Linked DNA regions of Stieleria sp. JC731. The protein of the gene in region 2 binds, or shares a complex with, the protein of the main gene of each other region. Links are inferred from orthologs where the notes say so. Each region holds a gene or a part of one and is shown on either strand. Other genes may lie near its edges.

Evidence for each region.
Region 1: the proteins of LOC67_RS16360 (region 2) and lpdA are in contact, whole or in part, in a crystal structure (PDB 1EBD), measured with the Geobacillus stearothermophilus proteins. The link is inferred for Stieleria sp. JC731 from one-to-one orthologs. Residues at the interface, in WP_033016211.1 of Geobacillus stearothermophilus: Ile130, Ala131, Met132, Pro133, Arg136, Arg140, Glu141, Asn155, Arg157; in WP_049624544.1 of Geobacillus stearothermophilus: Pro340, Ser341, Asp344, Tyr345, Arg403, Asp406, Val408, Glu431, Ala432, Gly433, Asp438.

The regions. Positions count from the first base shown.
Region 1 is NZ_JAJKFQ010000002.1:22,547-25,682, forward strand. What follows is about bases 70-2,882. They hold lpdA (dihydrolipoyl dehydrogenase), read right to left. Parts: upstream 2,282-2,882; coding sequence 857-2,281; downstream 70-856. Other genes in these bases: miaB (tRNA (N6-isopentenyl adenosine(37)-C2)-methylthiotransferase MiaB), read right to left, coding at 70-656; LOC67_RS05970 (hypothetical protein), read left to right, coding at 2,359-2,499; rpsD (30S ribosomal protein S4), read right to left, coding at 2,593-2,882. In the rest of the region: more of miaB, read right to left, coding at 1-69; more of rpsD, read right to left, coding at 2,883-3,136. UniProt on the Escherichia coli protein: Lipoamide dehydrogenase is a component of the glycine cleavage system as well as of the alpha-ketoacid dehydrogenase complexes.
Region 2 is NZ_JAJKFQ010000005.1:1,496,385-1,499,527, forward strand. Bases 324-3,143 are described here. They hold LOC67_RS16360 (2-oxo acid dehydrogenase subunit E2), read right to left. Parts: upstream 2,538-3,143; coding sequence 1,110-2,537; downstream 324-1,109. Other genes in these bases: LOC67_RS16355 (MotA/TolQ/ExbB proton channel family protein), read right to left, coding at 324-574; aceE (pyruvate dehydrogenase (acetyl-transferring), homodimeric type), read right to left, coding at 2,701-3,143. Also shown: more of MotA/TolQ/ExbB proton channel family protein, read right to left, coding at 1-323.

The DNA.
Region 1 (3,136 bases), on a different replicon or contig from region 2:
TTATAGCTATTGACCGTCTGGCCAAGCAACGTGATCTCGCGGCACCCCTGTTCGGCCAACACACGAGCTTCGGAAACGATTTGCTCCGGGTGTCGACCTTGCTCGGGACCACGTGTGTTGGGAACGACGCAGTATGTACAGAACTTGTCGCAGCCGATTTGGATCCGCAAGTATGCCTGAAATGGTGTCGGGCGCATCGCCGGGTCACGCAACGGATCGAACGTCTCATGCGACCTCGCCACGACGGCTTGCTTATCGTCTTTGCGTGACAAAGAGACAGCCATCTGCCGACCTTCACCTCGACTAACTTTGTCCAACAGATCAGGAATCGTGTGCAGTTGGCCTGGCCCGACGACCAAGTCCACATAGGGCGCTCGCTTGAAAATCAGCTCTTGGTCTTTCTGAGCCATGCACCCCATCACGCCAATCGTCTTCTCGGGGTTCTTGTCTTTGGATAGACGGATCTTGCCGAGCGCACTGTAGACCTTTTCCTCGGCATGCTCGCGAACGCTGCACGTGTTGTACAGGACGCAATCCGCTTCTTCGGGCGAATCAACAACCGTGTAGCCATGCCGCTTCAAATCGGCGATGACCATTTCGCTGTCCAGAACGTTCATCTGGCAACCGACGGTCTTGATGTATACGCGTTGGGTCATCGCTTTGCTTTAAGTCTATTGATCGGGTCGATTTTGAGCTGTTCCTGAACGTTGTTGATTTGTTGTTCGCAAAGTCGCCTTTGGCAACACGCTGCCAACGTTTTGCACGTTGACCACATGGTGCGAAAGGCGACTAATGTCGTTCAACCGTTCGTTCAGAAACGTGGTGATCTCTGAAACAGTGTTATTTCAGAAACAGCCTATTTCTTCTTGGGCTTGTAAATTTCGGTCGCGGTACCGAAGTGAACTTCACCCGCATTCATCAACGTTTCGCTGAGTGTCGGGTGCGGGTGTACGCTATCGGTCACGTCGTGAACTTCGCATCCCATTTCGATCGCCAAGACGGCTTCGGCAATCAATTCACCTGCCCCCGAACCGACGATCCCACAACCGAGAACTCGGCCCGATTCTGGTTCGACCAACCACTTGGTCAAACCTTCGGTGATACCGAGTGCTTGTGCACGACCGCTCGCTGCCCATGGGTAGGACTCGACATCGACTTTAATGCCATCACGTTTGGCTTCCGTTTCGGTCAGTCCGGCCCAAGCAATTTCGGGGTCGGTGAAGACAACCGCAGGAATGGCTTTCTTGTCAAAGGTTGATGTCTTGCCCGCGACCACTTCTGCGGCAACGCGACCTTCGTGTGTCGCTTTGTGAGCCAACATCGGATCGCCCGCAACATCACCGATCGCCAGGATGTGTGGATCAGCCGTCCGTTGTTGCGAATCGACTTGGACGAACCCGCGATCGGTCACGACGACGGATGTGTTTTCCAGGCCAAGATCTCGGGTGACTGGTCGACGTCCAATGCTGACCAACACTCGGTCAAACTGCTCATGCCCAAAGTGACCGGGACCTTCGAAGGTAACTTCGACTTTGTCGCCATCTTCGGCCATCGACCCGACCTTGGTGTTGGTCAACACGCGGCCTTCGCAAATCTTATCGATTCGCTTGGCGAGCGGTCGAACCAAGTCTCGGTCGGCACCGGGAAGCAAGCCGTCGGCTAGCTCGACAACGGTGACCTTGGTTCCGAGCTGTGCGTAAACACTACCCATTTCCAATCCAATGTAACCGCCACCGACAACCAACATCGTTTCCGGGATGTCAGCCAAGGCCAATGCGCCGGTGCTGTCCATCACACGATCGCTCACCTTGAAAACCGGCGGCATCGCGGGAACGCTGCCAGTCGCCAGGATGCAATGATCGAAGGTGATCTGACCGCCTTCGGGAATCGACTCGTGATCGCCTTCAAGCGCCAACGTGGTTGAGTTGATAAACTTTCCGCGGGCCTGAATCACCGTCACCTTGCGGCGTTTGGCTAGGTTTGCCAGACCGCCGGTCAAGTTGCTGATCACCTGGTCTTTCTGGGCGCGAACTTTATCGACATCGATCGATGGCTCGCCCGGGTAGCTGACGCCCCACTTTACCTTTAGCTCGTCGACTTCTTGGATGACCTTGGCGACGTGCAACAAAGCTTTGCTGGGGATGCACCCACGCAACAGGCAGGTCCCGCCAAGCCGAGGTTCGGCCTCGACAATTGTGACGTCTAGTCCTTCATCGGCCGCTAGAAACGCTGCCGCGTATCCTCCGGGGCCACCACCCAAGACAACTACAGGGCTATGCATGGTTTTATTGCTTTTTCGCGAGTTTCAAAATCAGGTTGCATCCGGGCGCAAACGAACACCGGTATAGGATGATACCGATGATCCACTTTCACAATGCGCGGACTTTGCACAATGCAGGTCCGTTTCGCAACGTGCTGGCCGGTGGTGGGCAACAGACAACCGCCAAAGCCGACTTACAGCAGAAAAGCAGCCCAAATCTGCGTGGTTCGAATCCGTAATCCACTGCAAATCGGCCAGCAAGCTGAATCCAATTTGCAGCGACGGGCTTGGCGTGCCACCTGGATGACACGCCTGGAGGCTCTACCGCGAAATTATCGCGACAAGAATTCGACGACCGAGTTAGCGTCGACAGGAAGGCTGATGTCGCTTGGTCCTGGCAAGCCAAGCATGGTTGCCTTCAGGTTTTCGCTGTCAAAGGTAACCCAATCCAAAGCGTCTGGTGCGGCGTTAGCGATGACGCCACGGTAGAGGTTCTTCAGGTTTTCGCGACCGCGAACTTCGACGATATCGCCAGGACGCAGGATGTAGCTTGGCTTGTCGACTTTGACGCCATTGACCAAGAAGTGACCGTGCGCGATGCCTTGACGTGCTTGGGGACGAGTCTTGGTGAAACCGACGCGGCGGACGACGTTGTCCAAACGACGCTCGCACATCAAAAGCAACAATTCACCGGTGTTTCCCGCCTTGCGAGAAACGGCATCAAAGTAACGGCGAAGCTGACGCTCACCCAAGCCGTAATAGTGCTTGATCTTTTGCTTTTCTTGCAGTGCCGCACCGTAGTTACTTGGTCGGCGACCGCGGACGTGCATCCCCGGAGGTGTGTTACGGCGATCGAGCGCGCGAGCCGCACCGGCG
Region 2 (3,143 bases):
CGCCGACTTCTTGCATGCCTTCGATGGCTTTGTTGTAGCCGCGTGAAATTTTTGCCAAGCCGGCGGAGAGCACTTGGCCGAGGACCGATTCGTCGGTCCGTGCCATGTCGTAGGCTTCTTGGAATTGCTTGGCGTTTAGCTTTTCTTCGAACGCCTCCACTAATTCCTGTGGACAGAGCGTGTCTCGTCGGGCGGCTAGCATGTTCATGACGAACAGCGAAACCAATGTGACGGACAACAATAAGAAAACGATCATGTAGGTGTAGCCGAGCGACTGAAGCACCCAGCCAAGAAGCGAGTCACTATCGCCGCCACCACCACCGGCGCCTGCATTGTTGGCTCCGCCGCCATCTGCCGCATTCGCACCGGCACCAGCGTCACCTCCAGCATTTTCGTCCGCCGGGGCTTCCGCAGCGGGTTCTTCGCCAGGGCCAGCGATATCTCCGAATTCTTCCATCGCATCGTCTTGAGCAACGGCGGTCGAGGGGGCTGCCGCGCCGAGCACCGACAGACCTGCGAACAAAATCATCGCCAGCAATGGCAGTTTGAAACGATGGCCATGAACGTTGATCATCAACGATGCTCCAAGAAAGATAAGGTGAATTGGCAAACGCGGAGGGAGCCCGGAGCGGGCAGAAGTGGCCGCAAAGTGGCGCGACCGGACTTCGATGCTGTTAGAACACAATAGTTTACCAGACGTTCTCATTCACCTGGATACAACGTCCCGGGAAAACGCCAGCAAGCCCCATCAGTTTGACCTCAACGCCCCGATAATTCATGTCGATCCGCAGAATCACTGCCCAGGTTAGCGGTGCGATATCGGATCGTTGGGGTTGCAGCGATTAAATGATGAAGGCGTCTTGATGCTCCCGCGGACTGCAAATGCAAACTACACGACCTACTAGGGGCGTCCGGAAGCGACAACGTCACGCGATGTGCGTGACGAAGGCAGAATTGGTGGTGGTGTAAGGCTCGGCAAATCGATTGCAGCAGAGCACACCAAAAGCTCTACGCCCCTTGGGAGAAGGGGACGTGACAATTCTTTATGACGCGAAGAGGAAACGCTCACCGCGACGGATGAGCGAGATTTGCTACAGATGTGTCGAATATCAGAACGCGAGAAGCAATCGGCTGGGGGCTTCCAGGTAGCCAATTACATCGTTCAAGAAGCGTGCAGCAGTGCCGCCGTCCACCAAACGGTGGTCGTAGGACAGCGACAGAGGCATCATCAATCGAGGTTGGATGGTGTCGTCGGGCATGACGACGGGCAGCTTGCGACTGCGGCCAACCAGCAGGATTGCCACTTCGGGAACGTTCACGATCGGGGTCGAATATTGTCCGCCGATTGCGCCCAAGTTACTGATCGTGAATGTTCCGCCACGAAGATCGTTCACCGGGAATTGACCGCTGCGGACTTTGCCAGCCATTTCGGCCAAGCCACGTGTGAGGCCGGGAACGCTCATCTGGTCAGCGTTTTTTAGCACGGGCACAACCAACCCACGATCGGTGTCGACCGCGATGCCAACGTTGACGTAGTCCTTGTAGATGACCTGTTCGTTTTCACGATCGATGGTCGCGTTGATCGCCGGGTGGTGCTTCAGCGCGGTCGCGACAGCTTTGATCAGGAACGGCATCGAGGTCAGCTTCAGGCCTTGCGCCGCGTAGTCCTCTTTGCTGCTTTGACGCAGGCGTTCCAGTTCGGTGATGTCAGCATCGTCGAAGTTGGTCACGCGTGGGACGTTCGACCAGCTTCGGTGCATTTGGTCGCTGATCGTTTTTCGGATCTTGCTCATCCGTTCTACGCCGACGGCACCATAATCGTCGGTTGCCGGTGTGCCTGGGCGGTCTGCCGAAGGTGCACCACCGGTGACTTTGACCTGCGACGCTGCGGCTTGGGGGGCAGGGGCGGCTGGCTGAGCGACAGCGGCTTGGCTGGAAGCGCGAACAGCAGTTAAGACGTCGTCTCGCGTGATGCGTCCGCCTTCGCCACTGCCCGAAACGCGTCCCAAGTCGACGCCGACTTCGCGAGCGAATCGGCGAACGGCAGGGCCAGCCGGGATGACATCGCCGGCGGCCGGTGCTGGTGCAGGTGCGGCCGGTGCAGGTTTCGGGGGCGCTGGTGGTGCCGGTGCAGGTGCTGCAGCGGCGGGAGCGGGAGGTGCTGCAGCCGGAGCGGCAGGTTCGGGCGGTGCCGGAGCAGGTGCCGCAGGAGCTTCGTCTGCAGGCTCAGCTGGTGCAGGAGCGGCCGGTGCTGATTCTTCGGGTGCTGGTGCACTTGGTGCAGGAGCGGAGGCTCCCGATTCGGCTTCGACCTCGATGAGAACACCGCCGATTGCAACGGTATCACCTTCGCTGACAACAATTTTGGAAACCTTTCCGCCGACTGACGATGGCACGGGCACCGTTGCTTTGTCGGTTTCCATCTCGACAATGTCTTGGCCTTCGGAGATTACATCGCCGACAGAGACGAAGACTTCGAGTACGTCGCCGGATTCAATTCCGTCGCCAAGTTCGGGAAGGGTAACTTCGGTTGCCATCGTAATGAATTCTTTAACGCTTGATCGGAGAATGGCCGGTGAAGCGAGCACTGGAACCTTTCCGGTGACTCGCTGCTTTACATAGTGGCACGATAATTCGGGAACAACAATTCAACGCAACGGGAACGGGCCATTCCCGTTTTGGTATGCCTAGGACAATCGCTTAGGCGTAGTAAGGATCTTGTTTATCGGGATTGTATCCCAAGTCCTCGATCGCCTTCTTGACGTCTTCGGCGCTGAAGGTGCCAGCTTTGGCCAAGCGGCTGAGCGTGGCGATGACGATGGACTCTGCGTCGACTTCGAAGTGACGTCGGAGGGCTTCGCGGGTTTCGCTGCGGCCCATTCCATCGGTGCCCAAGACAAAATAATCGCCTGGGATCCAAGGTTGAAGCTGTTCGCCAAGGGCACGGACATAGTCGCTTGCCGAGATGAACGGTCCTTCGACGCCTTCGAGGCTTTCTTCCAAGTAGCTTTTGCGTGGCGATTCTGTTGGATGCAGCATGTTCCACCGTTGGCACGCCGCCGCATCGCGTCGCAGTTCGGTGTAGCTGGTGACGCTCCAAGCATCGCTGGCGATGCCATAAGTTTCCGCAAGTATCTCTTGAG